4 regions of the Rhizobium sp. BR 249 genome follow, and region 4 is predicted to be linked to each of the others. Evidence: riboswitches for the same ligand, from Rfam matches in the RefSeq annotation. Region 4 holds a riboswitch; each other region holds the start of a gene.

Region 1 (5,402 bases), on a different contig from region 4:
CGCGGCGCAACCTTCTTCACCGACACCTACGTCACCTTCAATCCGAGCGCCGAAGAGATCGCCGAGGCGACCGTCATGGCAGCCGAGGAAATCCGCCGCTTCGGCATCACGCCGCGCGCTGCCCTCGTCTCGCATTCCAACTTCGGCTCGCGCGAGTCCGAAAGCGCGACGAAGATGCGCAACGCCCTGCAGCTCGTGCGCGACGCCGCCCCGGATCTCGAAGTCGATGGTGAAATGCACGGCGAAAGCGCCATCACCGAAGCACTCCGCAAGCGAGTCATGCCGCATACGACGCTGCATGACGAGGCGAACCTGCTCGTCTTCCCGAACCTCGATGCCGCCAACATCACGCTCGGCGTTGTGAAGTCGATGACCGACGGCCTGCATGTCGGCCCGATCCTGCTCGGCGCTGCCATGCCCGCCCACATTCTCGCCCCCTCGGTGACGTCCCGCGGCGTCGTCAATATGGCGGCATTGGCCGTCGTCGAGGCATCGCAGCCGGCATAAGCCGGCTGCCGGCGAAATTGAACCTACAGATGCTGAGGGACTTTAGCCTTCAGCAGCTGGATGAGCGCAGGGTCCATGAAATCGTAATCATCTGGAATATGAAGGCATATCAGGCGCTTGCCTTTGAGAGCTGACCTGTACCTGTTCTGAAGTTTCGTACGGTGAGCTCTTTCCATGACGAACACGATATCAGCCCACTCGATCTGCTCGGCGGACAGCGGGTTTTCGGCATCATTGTTCGTGCCGGCCGAGGAGACCTCGATGCCTGGCCAGTCGGCGAAAACCTGTTCCGCAGTCGGACTGCGAAGCTTGTTCTGGCTGCATATGAATAGGACGTTTTTCACGTTTGGCTTCTCTGACGGTATATGTTTCGCGATAGCACAATTCCTGACGCAAGCGAAACCGAAGGCCGCCATCGCCTTTGCTGGAAAAAATCGCGAAAATGCGCTAAGAATTTAGCTCAGCTTCTTAAGAGAAACACGCTAAGAGAAACCACGCGGCGAAGTGACGTCGCATCGATCCTTCGACCGTGTGCTCATTCCGGGACGACGCCGTGAAACGCCGAAACCTGTCTCTTGTTCTTCTTCTTGCGTTGGCATCGCCCGCCGCCGCGCAGTCCGGCGCTATCTGCAACGACCTGCGCGGCCGCCTCGCCGACCTGCCGCGATCGATCGGCAACAACAATGGGCCGGAAGCGCGCCAATATGCCAGCGCCATGGCCGAGCAGAACCTCGAGCTGCGCAAGGTTCGCAACGATCTGCGCAGCTACGGCTGCACCTCGGGCAGCATGGTCGTGATCGGCGGCGAGAATGCCGATTATTGCGCCGAGCTCTCGCAGGCCGAAGCCCGGATGATCGACAATATCCGCTATCTCCAGGATCGCCGCGACGAGCTGCGCGGCCAAGGCGATGACGGCGCGCGCCGCGAACTGATGGCCGCTCTGGAGCGCAACGGCTGCAACAGCGAAAACTTCTATGCGCCCTCCGAACGCAGCGCCAACGATCCCGCCCCCAGCATCGAGGAGCAGGCAATGCGCGGCGACACCTTCATTCCGCTCGGCGGCGGAGGAGAGATCGACCCGCGTTACGGCCTGCCGCAAGCCCAGATGCTTTCACCCGTCAGTACCATGTGCGTGCGCAGCTGCGACGGCGGCTTCTTTCCGATCAGCTCGAACGCCACGTCGGTCGATTTCGGCCGGGACGCCGAAACCTGCGCCAAGATGTGCCCCGGCATCGAGACCCAGCTCTTCTATCGCGACGTCAGGAGCACGGAAGCCTCGAACATGATCTCGGTGGCGACAGGCACGCCCTACAGCGCCATGAAGAACGCATTCGCCTATAAGAACCGCGCACCCGGCGAAAAAAACGCCTGCGCCTGCAATCTCACCGCCTACTACAATGAGATGCGCGGCAAGCAGGCTCTGAGCCAACCGCCGCAGCAGGGTTCGATCACCACCATCCATACCAATCCGCCGGCAAAGGATGCCGCGGTAGCGCCGCCGCCGCAGCAGCCATCCGTTCCGGAACGTCCTTACGATCCCACGCAGAACAAGGTCCGCCAGGTCGGCCCGCAATTCCTGGCCGGCGACCAGGGCTCGATCGACCTTGCCAATCCGGCAAACCCCGGCCCGCAGCCCCAGCAGCAATGATTGCGACGCTGATCAGCGCTCACTCCGCCCCCATTCATCGTGAAAGACCAGTTCTTCGAGCGGCATCCTTTGCCGCCAGCCTTTGACCGCGAGTTCGGGCTCGTCATAGAGCCGGTCGACGAAGCCGGCGCAAAGCCAGGCGACCACCTCGATATGATCGGGTATGCCGAGAATGGCTTTCAGATCGTCTTCGCGAAAAATGCTGACCCAGCCGATGCCGATGCCTTCGGCGCGGGCCGCAAGCCAGAGGTTCTGGATCGCGCAGACTGTGGAATAGCTATCCATCCTGGGATTGTGCGTGCGCCCAAGCACCACGCTGCCGCTGCGCGTGGGATCGCAGGTCACGCATATGCCGAGCGGCGCCTCGACGATCCCTTCGAGCTTCAGCGAGCGGTATGCCTGCCGCCGCTCGCCTTCGAACATCAGCGCCGCCTCCTCGTTCGCCTTCACGAAGGCATCGCGCACCTCAGCCCTCACCTCGGCGCTTCGAACCAGAACGAAGTTCCACGGCTGCATGAAGCCGACGGAAGGCGCGTGATGGGCAGCCGTCAGCAGCCGCTCCACGACATCGTCAGGCAAGGGATCGGGCAGAAACTGGCTGCGAACGTCCCGCCGCGTCATGATCGCGTGATAGACGGCCTCGCGTTCGGCCATGGAAAAACCGGATGCCGCTGACAGGGCATCCTCGTCAAAGGGTCGCATCGTCAAATCCCCAACAACGCAACCGCCCGCCGTCCGCGCGGGTTGGGTCTATCTCGCCAGGCCGGTCTTCTGACTTGGCGTCATCCGTCTGCCGCAGCCTTCCCGGCGAAAACCAGTGGCGTGTTGAACGGCAGACGTCGGCCTTACAGCGTTGGGCACGTTCCGGCCTTGCACCGGATTCCCGATTCTCCCGCCTCGACGGCGGGCACCTGACGGCGCATCTATTTCAGGAAACGGGGGCTGCGGCAAGCCGAGCCGGATAATGCGCACCAAAGCCCTTTCACTTTATCATTTCTTTACAAAAAAAATACAGACTGCAATTGCGCGTTTTGGGTTGCAAGGAGGACATGGGCATGAGTGCTCATGCTGCGACCGCCGGCGTCGATGCCCGTGTTGATAGGCCAGTCGAGAGCAGCTCCGACTGCGCTGCGTTTCGAGGCCCCGCGGCATGTTCCATTTTCTAAAAACGATGCCTCTGACAGCCAAGCTGTCGGCAATCATCGTCGCCGTCAATCTCTGCGGCATCTCTGCTTTCGCCGCCTACACCTGGATGCATGAAACCCAGGCATTGATCGATAGCGCCAAAACGAACTGGTCCAAGGATGTGGAACAGTTCGCATCCGTGGCCGCCGGCGGCGTGAAATGGGGCAAGGCGAATGCCGTTAGAGAGGCCTATTCGCTCTACCGCGACGATCCCTCGCTCGACCTCGTGCAGTTTGCCGCTTTCAACGCGGATCTCGCCGCCGTCGATACCTGGACACGCGACGGCATCGGCGGCTTGCCTGCAACCGACGATTTGAAGAAGAGCCTCGGTGCCAAGCCGGAAAAAACGACGATCGACGACGGCGGAGTGTCGGCCGGTGTCGTCACGATCATCGCGCCCCTCCCGCTGGACAAGTCGGGCAAGGCCACCGGTTACATCGTGACGAACTGGTCCGTCGAGAAGATCGCTGCCGAAGTCCAGCAGAAAGTCTTCGTTTCGCTGATCACGCAATCGGTGATCACCGCCATGGCCGTCATCGCATTCCTTCTCGCCATGCGAAGCCTCGTCGGCCGCCCGCTCAGAATCCTCAGTGGAAGAATCAGCGCTCTGCAGAAAGGCGACCTGGCCTCTCCCGTCACCTATAGGGAAAATGGCGACGAAATCGGCTTCCTCGCGCGGGCGCTGGAGGTTTTCCGTGAGGAAGCGATTGTGAAGGTCGAAAGGGAACGGGCTGCTGCCGAGCAGAGCGCCTCTCTCGATGCCGAAAGGGCGCGCAACGCATCCTTGACGGAAGAGTCGAGCAACACCCAGCGGCTGGTAATGAACACGCTCGCCAATGCATTGGAACGGCTTGCCGCAGGTGACTTCTCCACGCGCCTCGCCGACCTCGGCCCCGAATTCGATAAATTGCGGCAGGATTTCAACCGCATGGTCGAAGCGGTCGCAGCCGCGCTGACCGAGATCAAGACCGCCTCCGTCGCAGTCGAAGGCGGCTCGAGCGAGCTGGCATCCTCCGCGGATCAGCTCGCGAAACGCACCGAGCAGCAGGCGGCAGCACTGGAAGAAACCGCGGCAGCGCTCGATGAGGTGACGACGACGGTCAGAACATCGTCGCAGCGGGCCGAAAGTGCCGGGCAGCTGGTCGAGGAGACGAAGCGCAGCGCGCATGTCTCGGCCACGGTGGTGCGTGATGCCATCGGAGCGATGGACCGGATACAGACCTCTTCCAGCCAGATCGGCCGCATCATCGGCGTCATCGACGAGATCGCCTTCCAGACCAACCTGCTGGCGCTGAACGCCGGCGTCGAGGCCGCGCGAGCCGGCGAGGCCGGTAAGGGCTTTGCGGTCGTCGCCCAGGAAGTGCGTGAACTCGCCCAGCGCTCGGCAAATGCCGCGAAGGAAATCAAGAACCTGATCAATGTATCGGGCGATGAGGTTGCAGCCGGCGTCGGACTGGTGAACCAAACCGGCGATGCCCTGCTGAAGATCGAGGAGCAGATCAACCGCATCAGCGACAGCATCGCCTCCATCGTCCAGTCCTATCGCGAGCAGGCGACAGGCCTGCAGGAGATCAACGGCGCGATCAACCAGATGGATCAGGCGACACAGCAGAACGCGGCAATGGTCGAAGAAACCAACGCGGCCTGCCAGGAACTGCTCACGCAGGGCCGCCTTCTGCAGGACTCGGCCGGCAGGTTCACCGTCGGCGCTTCTGCCGCCGGCCAGCCCAGACCTGCTCAACCCGTTCGCCAGCCTCGCCCCGAGCCAAGGAGCTTCACGCAGCGGCATGCAGGAAACGCCGCCGTTGCCGCTTCTCCCGGCGCCTGGGAAGAGTTCTGACGCCATCAGCCTTCAATAATGAATTCCTCAACAACCGATCATCAGGAAGGGAACAGAATATGAAAAGAGTTGTCACCGCATTGCTTATTGCCTGCAGCGCATCTGCCGTGCCCATGGGTGTCTCCATGGCGCAGGATGCCGCTCAGCTTGCCCCGATCGCCGACTACGTGAAGAGCGATGTCACGCCCTGGCTCAGCGATCCCGCCATCGTCGACGCCCTCA
Region 2 (5,402 bases), on a different contig from region 4:
CCGAGGCCGATCGCATGGCTCTCGTCATTGCCCTTCTCGATCGAAGGAACCGAGGCGATATGGCTCATGTCGGAGACGGCCGTCAGCGCCCGGATCGAGGTCTCGATCGTCTTGCCGAAATCGGCCGAATCCATCGCCGCTGCGATGTTCAGCGAGCCGAGATTACAGGAAATATCCTTGCCGAGATGCTTGTAGGAGAGATCGTCGTGATACTCGCTCGCCTCGCTCACCTGCAGGATCTCCGAGCAGAGATTGCTCATGGAGATGCGGCCGGCAATCGGGTTCGCCCGGTTCACCGTGTCTTCGAACATGATGTAGGGATAGCCGCTCTCGAACTGGATTTCGGCGATCACCTGGAAGAATTCGCGCGCCTTGATCTTCTTCTTGGAGATGCGGGCATCCGCCACCATCTCACGGTACTTTTCCGTCACCGAGATCTCGGTGAGGGGTACGCCGTAGACCCGCTCCACGTCATAGGGCGAGAACAGATACATATCCTCATTGTTCCTGGCGAGTTCGAAGGTGATGTCGGGCACGACGACCCCGAGCGACAGCGTCTTGATGCGGATCTTCTCGTCGGCATTTTCGCGCTTGGTGTCGAGGAAGCGCATGATGTCGGGGTGATGGGCGTGGAGATAGACCGCGCCCGCGCCCTGGCGCGCGCCGAGCTGGTTGGCGTAAGAGAAACTGTCTTCGAGCAGTTTCATCACCGGGATGATGCCGGAGGACTGGTTCTCTATCTGCTTGATCGGCGCGCCGGCCTCGCGGATATTCGTCAGCGACAGGGCCACGCCGCCGCCGCGCTTGGAAAGCTGCAGCGCCGAATTGATGGAGCGGCCGATCGATTCCATATTGTCCTCGACGCGCAGCAGGAAGCAGGAGACGAGCTCGCCGCGCTGCTTCTTGCCGGCATTCAGAAAAGTCGGCGTTGCCGGCTGGAAACGGCCGGAAATGATCTCGTCGACCATGTCGCGGGCAAGGGCTTCGTCGCCGCGCGCCAAAGCCAGCGCCACCATGCAGATGCGGTCTTCGTAGCGCTCGAGATAGCGCTTCCCGTCGAAGGTCTTCAGCGTATAGCTGGTGTAATATTTGAAGGCGCCGAGGAAGGTCGGGAACCGAAATTTCCTGGCATAGGCCTGGTCGAACAGGTCGCGGACGAAATTGAAGGAATACTGGTCGAAAACCTCCTGCTCGTAATAGCCTTCGGTCACGAGGTAATCGAGCTTTTCCCGGAGATTGTGAAAGAACACGGTGTTCTGGTTCACGTGCTGCAGGAAATACTGCTTGGCCGCCATGCGATCCTTGTCGAGCTGGATCCTGCCCTCATCGTCATAGAGGTTCAGCATCGCGTTCAGCGCATGATAATCGAGCGTTTCAGCCGCTTTCAGCGGCTTTGCGCCCGCATCCCGCGTCAGATTTGTTCCCGTGTCCAAAATCGTCCCATCCCGTCTTTGACATTGGCGACATCCCAGGCCGTTCCCAGAAGCTCGAACCTGTAGAGATACGGCACCTGGCATTTCCGCGAGATCACGTCGCCGGCAAGCCCGTAGGTCTCGCCGAAATTGCTGTTGCCCGCGGCGATCACGCCGCGGATGTTGGAACGGTTTTCCGCATCGTTGAGGAAGCGGATCACCTGCTTGGGCACGGCTCCTTTGCCGCCGTCACCGCAATAGGTGGGCGAGATCAGCACATAGGGTTCGTGAATGTGGATGCCTTCAGCGTCGACGGGAATGCGCGCCGCGCGCAGTCCCAGCTTCTCGACGAAACGATGGGTGTTCCCGGATCGGCTCGAATAATAGACGATCAGCCCCATCGCTTTTCTCCGCTCAGGAGAGCGCGCTGATCATGTCGGGACGGAAACCCGCCCAATGCTGGCTGCCGGCAACCACGACCGGAACCTGCATGTAGCCCATGCCGCGCACGCGATCGAGTGCTTCGGCATCCTCGGAAATATCGACGATTTCATAATCCACGCCCAGGCGGTCGAGGGCGCGATAGGTGGCGGTGCATTGGACGCAAGCCGGCTTGCTGTAAACGGTAACGCTCATCATGTTCCTCGTGATGTCAATGAATTCAGGACACGGGACTGGGATCGGGCGCCGTGCGGCGTCCGGGGCAACGCTTGATAATGATCTGGCAAAGTTGGCGCTTAAACGCCTGACGTCGTCCCTCGCAGAATCTGCGCAGGCGGCGGCCTTGATGCTCTCGACATGACTTCAAACCCCGAAGTGCTCATGCGGACGTTCGGGGCAGCGCAACAGACACGGATTTATTCCGCCTTCGTAGACGCGACCTTCCGGACACCCCGCCCGTGGACGTTTCGTTCGAGGCAGGTCTCCTGGCTCACGGGTCGAAGCACCCTGCCCAGCCTTCCCGGAGCATCATACTCCAGTGACCTGAAATCGGACAGTTGCTCGCCGCTTACAGTTGCGGGGGCAGCTCCGGCATTGCCGCGCCATGATGGCGCAACGCACCGTATTCCCGTCTTAGCCCTCGATCCTCACGAATCGAGGGAACCTCGAACACTAGATATAGTACGCGAATCCGAATTCACGTCAACGGATGGTTTGTGCATCGCGTTACGGCAGGTTTGAAATCGCTGCGTTCCTGTGAAAAACAGGGATAACGAAAGCTTAACGAAACCAGACCGCCATTCGGGAAAACATTCACGCCTTTACACGCAGCAGCCTCAGCGCATTGATCGTCACCAGCACCGTGGCGCCGGTGTCGGCGAGGATCGCCGGCCAGAGCCCGGTAATGCCGGCGATCGTCGTCACCAGGAAGACCGCCTTCAGCCCGAGCGCGATGGTGATATTCTCAAGGATATTGCGCATCGTCCGCTTGGAAAGCGCGATCATCCTCGCCACGTCGCCGACGCGTCCGTGCAGCACGGCGGCATCCGCCGTCTCCAGCGCCACATCGGTGCCGCCGCCCATGGCGATGCCGATATCGGCGGCGGCAAGCGCCGGAGCATCGTTGATGCCGTCGCCGACCTTGGCGACGACGAAGCCCTCGCGCTTCAATTCGCCGACGACCCGCTGCTTGTCCTCCGGCATCATCTCGCCGCGCCAATCGATGCCGAGCATGCCGGCGACGGCTGCCGCCGTCCGCTTGTTGTCGCCCGTCAGCATCATCGCCTTGACACCGGCCGATTTAAGCGCCGAGAGCCCGGCCCCGGAATCCTCGCGCGGCTCGTCGCGCATGGCGATCAGGCCGGCCGCAGCGCCGTTGACGAGCAGCACCGACACACTCTTGCCCTCGTCGTTGAACGCCGTGATGCGCGACTCTTGTTCCCCGTCCAGCGCCCCGCGCTCGCGGGCAGCCGACGGCGACAAGAGATCCAGCGTCTCGCCGCCAACCTTGCCGCTGACGCCCTTGCCCGGCACCGCTTCCAGCTCGAAGGCGGGCGGCACGGGAACGCCGTCGGCCTTGGCGCGGTTGAGGATGGCGAGCGCCAAGGGATGGCTGGAGCCCTGCTCCAGCACCGCCGCGCGCGACAGGAGCTGCGCCTCGCTCAATCCGAAGGAAACGATATCGGTCACCCGAGGCTTGCCTTCCGTCAGCGTGCCCGTCTTGTCGAAGGCGACCATCGTTACCTTGCCGAGCGTCTCCAGCACCGCGCCGCCCTTCATCAGCAGCCCGCGCCGGGCACCCGCCGAGAGCGAAGCGGCGATCGCCGCCGGCGTCGAGATGACGAGCGCACAGGGGCAGCCGATCAGCAGGATGGCAAGACCTTTGTAGATCCATTCGTTCCACGAGCCGCCGAAAAACAGCGGCGAAACGACCGCCACCAGCGCGGCGACCACCACCACGCCGGGCGTGTAATAGCCCGAGAACCGGTCGATGAAGCGTTCCGTCGGCGCTTTCGATTCCTGCGCCTCCTCCACCAGCTTGACGACGCGGGCGATGGTATTGTCGGCAGCGGCCGCCGTGACGCGAACCCTGAGCACTGCATCGCCGTTGACCGTACCGGCATAGACGACTGCATCGACGCCCTTGCGCACCGGCGTGCTTTCGCCCGTCACCGGAGCCTCGTCGACCGCGCTCTCGCCGGAAACGATGACACCGTCCGCAGAGATGCGGTCGCCGGGGCGAACCATGATGATCGCGCCGACGGCAAGGCTTTCCGCCGGCACCTCCCGCATCTGGCCATTGTCTTCGAGCAGCGCGGTCTTCGGCACCAAGGCCGTCAGCGACTGGATGCTTTCGCGCGCCTTGCCCGCCGCCACACCCTCCAGCAGCTCGCCGACGAGGAACAGGAAAACGACGGTCGCCGCTTCCTCTCCCGCATTGATGATGACGGCGCCGACAGCGGCGATCGTCATCAGCATCTCGATCGAAAACGGTGTGCCGGATAGCGCCGCCATGACCGCACGCCGGGCGATCGGCACGAGACCGACCAGCATGGCGACGATGAAGGCATAGGATGCAATCGCCGGCACGAGATGACCGACGGCATAGGCGGCAACGAGCGCCACGCCCGAGAAAATGGTCAGCCGGCCCTTCTTGCTCTGCCACCAGGGACCGGTCATCGGCGTGTGGTCGTGCCCGTGCAGACCTTCGATTTCCTTTTCGCCATAGGCGTGGTCGTGACCATGGCCTTCATGATCGTGATCATGACCCGCGTGATCATGGCTCGCATGATCGTGGTCGTGGCCCGCGTGATCGTGATCATGATGATGCGAACCGCGTTCAGGCACAGAGGCTGCCCCTCCGGTAAAAGGCGAGACGGAATAGCCAAGCCCCGTCACCTTCTTCTCGATCGCCTTGAGGTCGCTGCTGCCGTCATGCCGGACAGTCATCGTGCCCGCCACCACCGAGACGGAAACATCGGCGACGCCTGCCACGCGTCTGACCGCCGTATCGATCTTGGTCGCGCAGGCGGCGCAATCCATGCCACCGACCCGGTATCGTGTCTCGCTCGTCTCAGCCATGATCCGCTTCCTTGTCAAACAGAAGCATCCCACCTACATCCTCTAGCGACTAGAGGTGCAAGAGGAAAATCATGAAAAAGATCACCATCGGCGAAGCGGCTCGCCGGAGCGGCGTCAAGGTGCCGACGGTGCGTTATTACGAGAGCATCGGCTTGCTCGCCGCCCCAGGCCGCAGCGAAGGCAACCAGCGCTCCTTCGAGCCCGCCGACATCAACCGCCTCGCCTTCATTCGCCATGCCCGCGAACTCGGTTTCGAAATCGAGGCGATCCGCACGCTGCTCACTTTGCAGGACGATCCGCATCAATCCTGCGCCTCGGCCGATGCCATCGCCAAGGCCCGCCTCGTCGAGGTCGAGCAACGCATCCGCAGCCTGACGGCGCTGAAGGCCGAGCTGGAAATTATGGTGGAAGGCTGCGGCCACGGCCGTGTCGACCAATGCCGTGTCATCGAGGTTCTCGCCGATCATG
Region 3 (5,402 bases), on a different contig from region 4:
CCCCGCATCCGGCTTGGAGTCCCCCGGCAGCACCGCAATCAGCGCACCGCAGCGCGCCGCCACCGCATGCAGCGCCTCCAGCGCATAGTGAAAATAACTCGCCCCACCCAGCGCCCGCACGATGATCAGCTTCGCATGCCGCGCCGTCCGTTCAACGTATGTATCGACCGACATCGGATGCTTCAGGCTCATCAGGCTCGCAAGCCGCAGCGAATACCCTGTCGCCCCGCCGGCATGAGCCGCGGCAATTGCCGCAAGCTCGGTATCGGCAGCCGAGAGGAACAGGATATCGCCCGGCGACTGACCGAGGTCTATCGCCTCGTCGCCATCGCTGATCGTTCCCTGCTGGGCCAGAAGCAGATGCATTCTCTATCCTCGGACGAGCGCTTCGATCGCCTTGCGCACCGCGCCCTGATCCATCTCGTGCAGGCCGATGACGACGAGGCGCGTGCCGCGCGTTTCGCCCTGCGCCCAGGCGCGGTCGAAATACTGGTCGATACGGGCACCCACGGCCTGCAGCTGCAGGCGCATCGGCTTGCCGGAAACGTCGACGAAGCCCTTGAGGCGCAGCACGTCATGCTCGGCAATGACGCCCTTCAGCTTCTCGACGAACACAGCCGTATCGGCGATTGCGCCGAGCTCGACGACGAAACTGTCGAACTCATCGTGGTCATGCGGCTCGCCATCCTCATGCTCCAGTTCGTGATGGGACTTGCGGTTGGCGATATCGTCTTCCGTGCCGATGCCGAGGCCGAGCAGCACGCTGGCCGGCACCTCGCCATTCCTGGCTTCGATCATCACCGGCTTGCGGGCAATGCGCGAGGCGACTTCGCTCTTCACGCGGCCGAGACCGTCGGCGTCGATCAGATCGGTCTTGTTGAGCACGATCAGGTCGGCACAGGTCAGCTGGTCCTCGAACAGTTCCTCGATCGGGCTTTCATGATCCAGCGATTCATCCTCGGCGCGGCGCGCATCGACGGCATCGTGATCGTCGGCAAAACGGCCGGCCGCGACGGCGGCGCTATCGACCACGGTGATGACGCCGTCCACGGTGACTTCGCTGCGAATATCCGGCCAGTTGAAGGCGGCGACGAGCGGCTGCGGCAGGGCAAGGCCCGAGGTTTCGATGACGATATGATCCGGGCGCTGGTCGCGCTCCAGAAGCTTGGTCATGGTCGGAATGAAATCGTCGGCGACCGTGCAGCAGATGCAGCCATTGGTCAGCTCGATGATGTCGTCCTCGGTGCAGTTTTCCGCCCCGCAGCCCTTCAGCACATCGCCGTCGACGCCGAGATCGCCGAACTCGTTGATGATGAGCGCGATCTTCTTGCCGCCGGCATTGGTGAGCAGGTTGCGGATCATCGTCGTCTTGCCGGCGCCGAGAAAGCCGGTGATGACGGTTGCGGGGATTTTCTGCTGGTTCATGCACTTAACCCTTCATTTTCAGCGGCAGCCCTGCCGCGACGAAATAAACTTCCGCAGCCTTCGCCGCGATCATCTGGTGCAGCCTTCCAGCATGGTCGCGAAACTCCCGCGCCATGCGGTTCTCCGGCACGATGCCGAGGCCGACTTCATTGGAAACGATGACGAGCCGCGCCTTCGCCTGCGGCAGAAAGGCGGCAAGCGCCGCAGCCTGAACCGCGATATCGCGCCCCTCCATCATCAGATTGGTGAGCCACAGCGTCAGGCAATCGACCAGGATCGCCCTGCCCTCGCCATCGATGGCCGCAAGCCGCTCGGCAAGCTCCAGCGGCTCCTCATGGGTGATCCAGGAGGGGCCACGATCGTCCTTGTGCTGGTCGATACGCGCCTGCATCTCATCGTCCCAGGCCCGGCCGGTGGCGATGTAATGACGATCGAGGCCGGTCGCGATGATGAGGTTTTCGGCGAAGCGGGATTTGCCGGAGCGTGCGCCTCCGAGGATGAGGGTGGTGGTCATGACAACACCGCCAGTAGAGGAAGCGCGCGTGCTCCTCGACCTCCCTCATTCCTGTGCTTGTCACAGGAATCCAGCGTGTCCAAGTCCTTGGGCACGAAAGACTCATTCAACAGCGTTATAGCTTCATTCACCGCGCAGACGCGCGGTGGCTGGATTCCTGTGACAAGCACAGGAATGAGGGAAGAGAGAGAGGCGCGCACCACACAAGGCAGCGCTGAATTCAGTCGTTCAGCCAAAACAACCTCCGTGCTGGCAGCGGGCGCTTTGCCCAGGGGTGGGCTTTTCGCCCGGCACGGGATGGCAGGTCTCCTGGCTCGCGGGTATCGGCCGCGATCGGGGCAAACCGTTTCCGGTCGCCCTGATCGTGCCGGCGGATCTGCCTCGCCTTCCCGGCTGCATTGGCGAAGAGGTGGACGATTCGTAGAAATAGAGGCGTCCGGCCCCGGTTGATCACCATGCATGTCCAGTGGCTTTTCCGGCATCTCCTCCGCTTCGCCCGCCCGCACCATTGCTGGCTGCCGGCGAAAAGGGCTCGATGCCGGATGGAAGACCCTGACCGCTCTACAGTCGCGGGGTCGGCTGTGATGAAGGCGCCCGGTTTGGGTCCACCCCGTCACATTCCCTTTTCATCCGGAAGGGCGCAACGCCGATCCGGAACCATCCGTTATGTCAGGATGGTTAGGCAAGCCGGGGATTGAAGTCAACCGGCCTTCGCAGCCGCTCTCGGCGCGGATTACCTGCGGCTTCCAAGCCAATACGACTGACTCTACCGGAAATATCGTCTTTTATCAGAGGCTTACGTTATGAATATTTGATCGGCGCGCCGGCTTTTCGCCGCAATTCCGTTGCAAGCGGACTGCACCGTCACCCTTGACCGGGTCTCTCCCCGCCTAGTTGTCTAGCCATGCTTATGAAATTGGATCGGCGCCGCCTGCGCGCGCTGCGTGTTTTCTTCGACCCGGGGCGGCTGCGCGCGCTGACCCGCCGCAGCGAGGTCGGCCTGTCGCTGGCAGGCGCCGTCGTCGGCATCGCCTCGGGACTTGCCGTCACCGGCATGAGCTTCGTTTCCAATGAACTGCACCAGCTGGTCTTCGGTATCTCGGACGACGAAAGGCTGAGTTCATCGCTGATCGACGACAAGCTGCTGCTGCTCACCGCTCCCGTCATGGGCGGCCTGCTGCTCGGGCTGCTGTTCTTCGTGCTGGCGAAACGGCGAAAGAAGCCGATGGTCGACCCGATCGAGGCCAATGCGCTGCATGGCGGCCGCCTGTCGCTCACCGACAGCATCATCGTCGCCGTGCAGAACCTGATTTCCAACGGTTTCGGCGCCTCCGTCGGCCTGGAGGCCGGCTATACCCAGCTTGCCGCAGGCCTCGCCTCGAAATTCGGCCTGAAGCTGCAGCTTCGCCGCTCCGACCTGCGCGTCCTCGTCGGCTGCGGCGCGGCCGGCGCCATCGCCGCCGCCTTCAACGCACCGCTGACCGGCGCCTTCTATGCCTTCGAGCTGATCATCGGCACCTATACGATCGTGTCGCTGACGCCGGTCGTCACCTCCGCCCTCGTGTCCACGCTCGTCGCAAGGCTGCTTGCCGAGGGTGATTTCACCATCGATATCGGCAGCTTCGGTTCGGTCGTGCCGGCCGACTATGTCCCGGCCCTGCTGCTCGGCGTCTTCTGCGCCGGCGTCGGCATCCTCATCATGCAGGGCGTCGCCTTCGTCGAGGAGCTGGCGCGCAAGAGCTCCATCGCTCCGCCTTTCCGGCCGGCGCTCTGCGGCATCATCGTCGGGCTTCTCGCGATGATTTCGCCGCAGGTGCTCTCGGCCGGCCACGGCGCATTGCATCTCAACCTGTCGCGTGATGTCGCGATCCCGGCGCTGATCGGCCTCTTCCTGCTGAAATCGCTCGCCTCGGCGATCTCGATCGGCTCCGGCTTCAGGGGCGGCCTGTTCTTCGCCTCGCTGTTCATGGGCGCCCTGCTCGGCAAGCTCTTCGCCTATTGCGGCCCCTATTTCGCCGATGCGACGCTGACGCCTGCGATCTATGCCGTGGTCGGCATGAGTTCGCTTGCCGTCGCCGTCATCGGCGGCCCGCTGACCATGACCTTCCTGGCGCTCGAAATCACCGGCGACTTCCCGATCACGGCGCTGGTGCTCGCCGCCGTCATCACCTCCTCGCTCGTCGTGCGCTCGACCTTCGGCTACTCCTTCGCCACTTGGCGCTTCCACCTGCGCGGCGAAAGCATCCGCAGCGCCCACGACGTCGGCTGGATCCGCAACCTGACGGTGGACAAGCTGATGCGATCAGACGTCAAGACCGCACGGGCCGGCATCTCGCTCGAAGAATTCAAGCAGGCCTTTCCTATCGGCTCGACCCAGCGCGTCATCCTCGTCGAGGAGAGCGAAAAATATGCCGGCCTCGTTCTGGTCCCGGAGATCTACGCCAACCCGACCGACGTCCAGGATGAGGGCAAGGCGCTTTCCGATTTCATCCGCTACCGCAACGATTTCCTGCAGCCGCAGATGAACGCCAGGCAGGCGGCGGCGATCTTCGACAAGACCGAAAGCGAAGCGCTCGCCGTCGTCAACAACCTGATCGAGCGCAAGGTGGTCGGCCAGCTCAGCGAAAGCCACACGCTGCGCCGCTACAGCGAAGAGCTCGACCGCCGCCGCCGCGAGGTGTCGGGCGAGATCTGACCACTATGTCTCGTCGGCGAGCCGGTAAACGTCGGCCTTCTTCGAAACGCCGCGCAGCTCGAACGAGCCGAGATGCTCGCAAGGCGCAGCACAGGTCTTCGCAAAACTCTCCGACATCAGGAGCGGCTGTTCGAGCGTGCCGCAGAGCTTTTCAAGCCGCGAAGCCTCGTTGACGGCCCTGCCGATCACGGTGAAATCCAGCCTGCCGTGAGCGCCAACATTGCCGTAGAAAACCTCGCCGAGGTGCAGCACGACGTCGACCCCGATATCGGGGCCGCCATTGCCCGTCCGCTCGCGATTGAGCGCGTCGGTTGCCTCCAGCAGATTCTGCGCCGAAGCGAGCGCCGCCATACAGGCCTTCTGCGGATCGTCCGCATCCGTCGGGAAGATCGCCAGCACGCTGTCGCCCATGAACTTCAGGATCTCGCCGGAGTTTTCCTCGACATGCCGGTCGATCAGCTCGAAATGCTCGTTGAGAAAACCGACGATCTCCTCGGGCTGATAGACCTCGGTCAGCGCCGTGAAATTCCTGAGATCCGCAATCAGGATCGCAGCATTGATCGAGCCGCCGGTCCCCCTCTGGGTTTCGCCGGCAAGGATACGCGCGCTCGTCCTGGCGCCGGTATAGACCGCCAGGATTTCGGTCGCGGTGTTCGATGCCGCCACGCGGTAGGCCGCCAGCCCCAGCGCTGGGAAAAACCCCTCGATGACCGCCAGCTGTTCATCGGAAAATCCGTCCGGCGCGTCGCTCGTCAGCGAAAAACCGAG
Region 4 (5,402 bases):
GTCGCCCGCAAGCGTCATCAGATCATGCGGCTCGAAGCGATGGCGCGTCACCGGCAGCGCCGTGAGCTTCGCATTGGCATAGCGCCGCGACGCTTCCGTGCGGGCGATACGGTCGGCCGTCAGCGGCAGGATCGCGCCGTAGAGCCATTCCGGACTGCCGGACATGAAGATGATGCCTTCCGGATCTGAAACGAAGATCTTGTATTCCCCGCCGCTCCAGGAGGATTCGATCATGTCGATATCGACCTTGAAGACGATGACGCCGCGAATATCCGCGCCGACCCTGATCGGGGCCGAAAAATAATAGCCGCGCTTCAGGGACGTGGTGCCGAGAGCGTAGAACCGGGCCTGCCGGCCTTCGATCGCTTCCTGGAAATAGGGGCGGTAGTTGAAATTCTGGCCGACGAAACTTCCCGGTCCATCATAATTGCTCGCCGCGATCGTCTCCCCGTCCGGCTTCACCACATAGATGTCGGAGGATTTCAAGAGCCCGTTGATCTCCTTGAGATAGAGATTGGCGGCACCGCGCAGCACCATGTCGTCAGGCGCGCTGACCAGTTCCTTGATATCGTCGTGATCGGCGATCAGCGCCGGCAGCGCCTCGTAGCGGTTAAGGTGGCCGCTGAGCGCCGAGACGGCAAGGCGCAGCGCCGTTCCCGCCTGGGCCGAAGCTTCCTGCATATAGGCACGCGTCGCAATCGCGCTTCCATAGGTGAAGAAGGCGAAAATAACGAGCGGCACCACCAGCAGCGCCGCTATCGCACGATATCTCGAAGACAGATCCGGCTCCTCCCTTTCTGCCTTCACTCCCCAGCAAGGCATGCCCGACGGGCTCAGTTTAATGAGGCAAGCGAGGTTTTCCAAGAGCGCGCCGAAACTTGACACTCCGCAGGGGTGAATGTCCTATTGCGGCACCGCAAGGAGACCCCTTCCATGAGCGACGACCAGACGCCCGCCGACAGCAAGCTCACCAGCTCCAAGCGCCGCTGGGCGGCAGAGGGCAAGTTCCTGACCGGCCGCATCAGCCGCCCCGAGGCCGAGCGCCTGCCGCCCGGCCAGCACCTCGTCAAGAACTGGCCGGTGCTCGATCTCGGCCAGCAGCCCGTCATCTCAACCGAGAGCTGGCGGCTTGAGGTACGCGGCCTTGTCGAAACGACTCTTACCCTCACCTGGGCCGATTTCCAGGGGATCGAGCAGAGCAGCAAGATCAGCGATATCCACTGCGTCACCACCTGGTCGCGCTACGATAACAAATGGAAGGGCGTTTCGACGCGCGATCTGCTCGATCGTGCCATGCCGAGGCCGGAAGCAGCTTACGTCATGCTGACGAGCTACGACGGCTATACCACCAACCTGCCGCTTGCCGATTTCGCCGCCGAGGACGCGATCCTCGCGACCTCATGGGAAGGTCTGCCGCTGACACCAGATCACGGCGGCCCGATGCGCCTCGTCGTGCCGCATCTCTATTTCTGGAAGAGCGCCAAGTGGCTGCGCCGCATCGAGCTGATCGCTGCCGATGAGGCCGGTTTCTGGGAAAAGAACGGCTACCACATGCTTGGTGATCCGTGGCGCGAGCAGCGTTATTCCGACGATTGAGCCTTCGGCCGCAGGAAACGGCGAAGCGCCAGGACGGCAAACCCCAACAAGGCGGCAAGCCCCGCCAGTGACGCCATGCTGGCGAAATGAAGTGGTATCTTGCTCCAGCGCGGCTTGATGATATCGGCCGTGTTAAAGGCCTCGCCGCTGAACTGGCAGGTGACGAGCGCAAGCCCACGCCGCACCATATCGGCGTCGACGGCGGAGATGATTTCTCCTGCTGCAGGCGCCTCCAGCGGCATCTCCCGCATCGCCATCAGCACGGCTTTCGTTGCCGCGAGATAGGCATGGGCGCATTCGTTGAACGGACTTTCCTCGTCCGTCACGCTGCCCGGCACCCTGCCCCACAGGCAATAGGAATATTGGATCTCGGCATAGTTCAGCACGCGGCGGAACGGCTCGTTGGTATCGACTGCACGGGATGCGAGGTCGATGATCCCACGGCGATAGTCCGAAATCACTGCCATCTCGCCGTGGGAAATTTCCGGGATATCGATACCGCCATGGCTGCCGCCTGCGCTGCGAGAATGCGCGCAGGCGTCACCGGCGATGATGAGAAGCAGGCTTGCCCCAAGGAGAACACCAAGCCTGTCGTCGCGCCGGATCACCGGAAAGCTGGCCGTAGACCACTCTTGGCGCCGAGACGCCTTTCGGCCAGCGCTCCGAAAACAATACCGAGCGCTGCCCAAAGGATCGCGTGCATTCCGAGCGTGGTCGTGCGGAACCGCCAGAGCACCATCGCCGAGAAATTCTCCGGCACCTCGTTGATCGGCGGCAAGAGATAGAGAACCGCACCGATGAAGACGAGATAGGCGGAGCCGGCGATGATCGCGCCGTTCCAGAGACCGAAGCGTCCGGCAAGGCGGCGCGAAAGCGCCACCGCCGCAATCAGCGAGGCGAGCGAAACGACGATCATCAGGAAGAACAGCTCGGTCCTGACACCGATCGTATCGGGATTGCCGACCGCCGGCGGATTGGCCGGATATTTGACGGCAGGAACCAGAACGACCGCCACGAAGGCGGCAATGGCGATGACGGCCGAGGTGCCGCGCGGCGAAAGGCTGCTGAGGCGGCCGTGCACGAAAGCGAAGGCAAGCGAAAAAAGCCCGCCGACAGCAATGCTGTAGGCCATGACGCCGGTGAAAAGGCCGAGACCGGCCTGCGTGGCCCGGCTGACGATCTCAGGTTCGGCGGCTTCGCCGGCCGCCTGGGCACTCGCCTCCTCGAAGGCGATCGCCGCATCGACCAGCGGCTCGCCGAAGGTATGGGCAAAGGCAAAAATCAGGATGCCGGCAATCACGCCCGCGAGCATGCCGCGAAGCAGAAGATTTCCAACCATGTCAGTATCCCCCTAAGCATGTCGCGCAAAACTGTGCAGCGGTTTTGCGAGAACGACATGCGTAAAACAAAGACCTAAAGCGCGAGAAGCGAATCTGAAAGATCGCGATGCGCTTTAGTGGCAGGGAAAGCCGAGGAGATGGCGGGCGTCATGCACGAATTCGTGCACATACATGCCGTTGAACAGCGCCATCGCGCCTTCCTCGGTGCCGACAAAATAGAGAACGATCAGCATCAGCAGGCCGCCAAAGATCGCCCAGGGCAGGATTTCCCCTACCGGGATCGGCGCCGGTGCCGCGACAGGTGCAAAAGTAGTGTCAGACATGTATTCCTCCGGAATGACGCGTTCAGTCGAAAGAGTGTTGTGCGGCAGGGTCTGACTTCCAGCGCGAAGAAGTTTCGACACGCTGGTCACAGTGGCGCGACCGCGCCGGATTTCCACCGGCTTCCAAACCCGCAACGCCACGGTTATATCTGCACGCCGGAGAGACTGTCAACGAAACTTCACGAGCCGGCAAAGCGCCGTCCCCACCACATTGCGGAGATCGGAACGATGGTGAATACGCGCCTCACCTGGATCTGCCACGGCGCGACGGCGGCAAGCCGCAAGGCCCTGTTTCCGCTCGACGAACCGCTGGAAGACAAAGCGGTCGAGGAAGCCGGCAGGATGGCCCGCCTGCCCCACGCCGACCGTATCGTCACCAGCCCGGCTTTGCGCGCCCGCCAGACCGCTGCAGCACTCGGTCTCGAAGCCGAAATGGAACAGCGGCTTGCCGACTGCGACAATGGCCGCTGGGCCGGCAGATCGATAGCGGCGATCGGGACTGAAGAGCCGGAGAATCTCGTGGTCTGGATGAGCGATCCGGAAGCCGCCCCACACGGAGGCGAGAGCTTTCTCGGCCTGCGCAGGCGCGTCGCCGGCTGGATGGACGAGCAATCCCTGCTCGGAGGCCATGTGATCGCCGTCACCCACCCGGCCGTCATCCGGGCGGCGACCGCGCATGTGCTTGAGGCGCCGCTCCCGTCCTTCTGGCTCATCGACGTCGAGCCGCTGGCGGTCGTTCGTATGACCAGCAATGGACAGCGCTGGTCACTGCGCTTCTAGAGAATTAGATACCCCTCATACTGTCCAGCCTTACGCAAGCAAATAGCGTCATCTCTATTGAACCGGGTTTGACCGGGACTACTTCCTTGTCCCAAGGAGATGGAAGACATGACATATGATTGGAGTGGGGAGCGTACGCGGCGCCTGCGTTTGATGCGGGTTGCGACGTTCACCGTAATTCTGGTCGGTCTGGTCGTCAGCGTCCCGCTGCTGATCGTCACCGCCTGAAAAAGCGAGACAGGGCGAGCGATGCGGCAGCACGCTCGCCCTCGTTCTTCCCGCTCTCTCCCCTCGCCGTTCAACCCGACTCCCCTGTCTTCCCAGCCGCGCCGACGAACGGCCGCAGCGCAATCGCTGCCCCTGTAGCGCCGAAACAGGCTGCTTCTCCAACAATTCGCCTTCTGGTTTCAACGAACATTTCAGATTTTCGTGATACCTCGGCGCAGGGTGGAGATGGAGAAGGCAATAATGCCGGCGTTTTTCCAAAGCAGGGCCGGAAGGCAATGCGTGTCAGTCGTGGTGTTCGGAGTAACCCTCTGGATCCTCAGCACGCTGCTGCACTTCGACGACGGCCTCGTCTCCTTCATGACCGGTTTCGGCAAGTACGGAGCGAACAAGCTCATTCTTGCCCTCGGCATCGCCGGCGCCATGAGCTTCATCTATTCCGTGCTGCGCATCGCCGACCTGCGCAAGGAAATGGAGCTGCGCGCCACCGCACAGGCGAAGGCCGACTGGACAGCCACCCACGACCATCTGACCAGACTGCCGAACCGCTACGCCTTCGAGCGCAAGATCCTCTCGCGGCCGATCCTGGACGAGGAAGCCGAGATCGAGGAGTGGGCTCGCAACGTCACCATCTTCTCCGTCGATCTCGACGGTTTCAAGAAAGTCAACGATCTCGTCGGCCACAAGGGCGGCGACGTCCTGCTGATCGAGGTCGCCAAGCGTATCTGCGCAATCGGCAATGCCGATTGCGTCTATCGTTTCGGCGGCGACGAATTCATCATCGTCGCCTTCGGCCTGACGGCGCAGCGCGAGGAGCGTTTCGCCAAGCTTTTGATCCAGGCCGTCACCCGGCCGATTCACATAGACGGCTTTGCCGTCGAAGTGGGCGCCAGCGTCGGCTACGACCGCTGGGCCGAGGGAGCCGAACCGCTTGAGAATGCCGCGCACCGCGCCGACCTTGCCATGTACGAAGCAAAATCGCGCGGCCCCAACCACCATCTCGTCTTCGAAGCCTCGATGCAGGACAAGGTGGCGGAACGCGCCGCGCTGGAAACGAGGCTGCGCGCCGCGATCTCCAAGAAGGCGATCAAACCCTTCTATCAGCCGCTGATCGACCTCAAGACCGGCCAGCTCTGCG

The links. A riboswitch is a leader RNA that binds a small molecule or an ion and turns the genes downstream of it on or off. The one in region 4 is predicted to bind cobalamin.
Region 1: it holds a riboswitch for cobalamin, as region 4 does, so the genes downstream of both, bluB (5,6-dimethylbenzimidazole synthase) here and QD408_RS05370 (CbtB domain-containing protein) in region 4, are expected to answer to the same signal.
Region 2: it holds a riboswitch for cobalamin, as region 4 does, so the genes downstream of both, nrdH (glutaredoxin-like protein NrdH) here and QD408_RS05370 (CbtB domain-containing protein) in region 4, are expected to answer to the same signal.
Region 3: it holds a riboswitch for cobalamin, as region 4 does, so the genes downstream of both, cobU (bifunctional adenosylcobinamide kinase/adenosylcobinamide-phosphate guanylyltransferase) here and QD408_RS05370 (CbtB domain-containing protein) in region 4, are expected to answer to the same signal.

The regions. Positions count from the first base shown of each region.
Region 1 is NZ_JARWKX010000024.1:75,574-80,975, forward strand. It holds gene QD408_RS21155 (NADP-dependent malic enzyme) at 1-507, shown strand, start outside; gene QD408_RS21160 (low molecular weight protein tyrosine phosphatase family protein) at 531-851, opposite strand; gene QD408_RS21165 (DUF2865 domain-containing protein) at 1,061-2,155, shown strand; gene bluB (5,6-dimethylbenzimidazole synthase) at 2,168-2,857, opposite strand; cobalamin riboswitch at 2,899-3,085, opposite strand; gene QD408_RS21175 (methyl-accepting chemotaxis protein) at 3,306-5,180, shown strand; gene QD408_RS21180 (hypothetical protein) at 5,240-5,402, shown strand, end outside.
Region 2 is NZ_JARWKX010000017.1:119,491-124,892, reverse strand. It holds gene nrdE (class 1b ribonucleoside-diphosphate reductase subunit alpha) at 1-1,433, opposite strand, end outside; gene nrdI (class Ib ribonucleoside-diphosphate reductase assembly flavoprotein NrdI) at 1,412-1,813, opposite strand; gene nrdH (glutaredoxin-like protein NrdH) at 1,827-2,048, opposite strand; cobalamin riboswitch at 2,311-2,536, opposite strand; gene QD408_RS17385 (heavy metal translocating P-type ATPase) at 2,667-4,934, opposite strand; gene QD408_RS17380 (MerR family transcriptional regulator) at 5,006-5,402, shown strand, end outside.
Region 3 is NZ_JARWKX010000026.1:1,949-7,350, forward strand. It holds partial or broken gene cobN (cobaltochelatase subunit CobN) at 1-366, opposite strand, end outside; gene cobW (cobalamin biosynthesis protein CobW) at 370-1,425, opposite strand; gene cobU (bifunctional adenosylcobinamide kinase/adenosylcobinamide-phosphate guanylyltransferase) at 1,430-1,939, opposite strand; cobalamin riboswitch at 2,221-2,616, opposite strand; gene QD408_RS21690 (chloride channel protein) at 2,844-4,634, shown strand; gene QD408_RS21695 (adenylate/guanylate cyclase domain-containing protein) at 4,638-5,402, opposite strand, start outside.
Region 4 is NZ_JARWKX010000004.1:27,405-32,806, forward strand. It holds gene QD408_RS05350 (sensor histidine kinase) at 1-822, opposite strand, end outside; gene QD408_RS05355 (sulfite oxidase-like oxidoreductase) at 934-1,596, shown strand; gene QD408_RS05360 (hypothetical protein) at 1,581-2,204, opposite strand; gene QD408_RS05365 (CbtA family protein) at 2,201-2,935, opposite strand; gene QD408_RS05370 (CbtB domain-containing protein) at 3,050-3,259, opposite strand; cobalamin riboswitch at 3,285-3,435, opposite strand; gene QD408_RS05375 (histidine phosphatase family protein) at 3,491-4,039, shown strand; gene QD408_RS05380 (putative bifunctional diguanylate cyclase/phosphodiesterase) at 4,508-5,402, shown strand, end outside.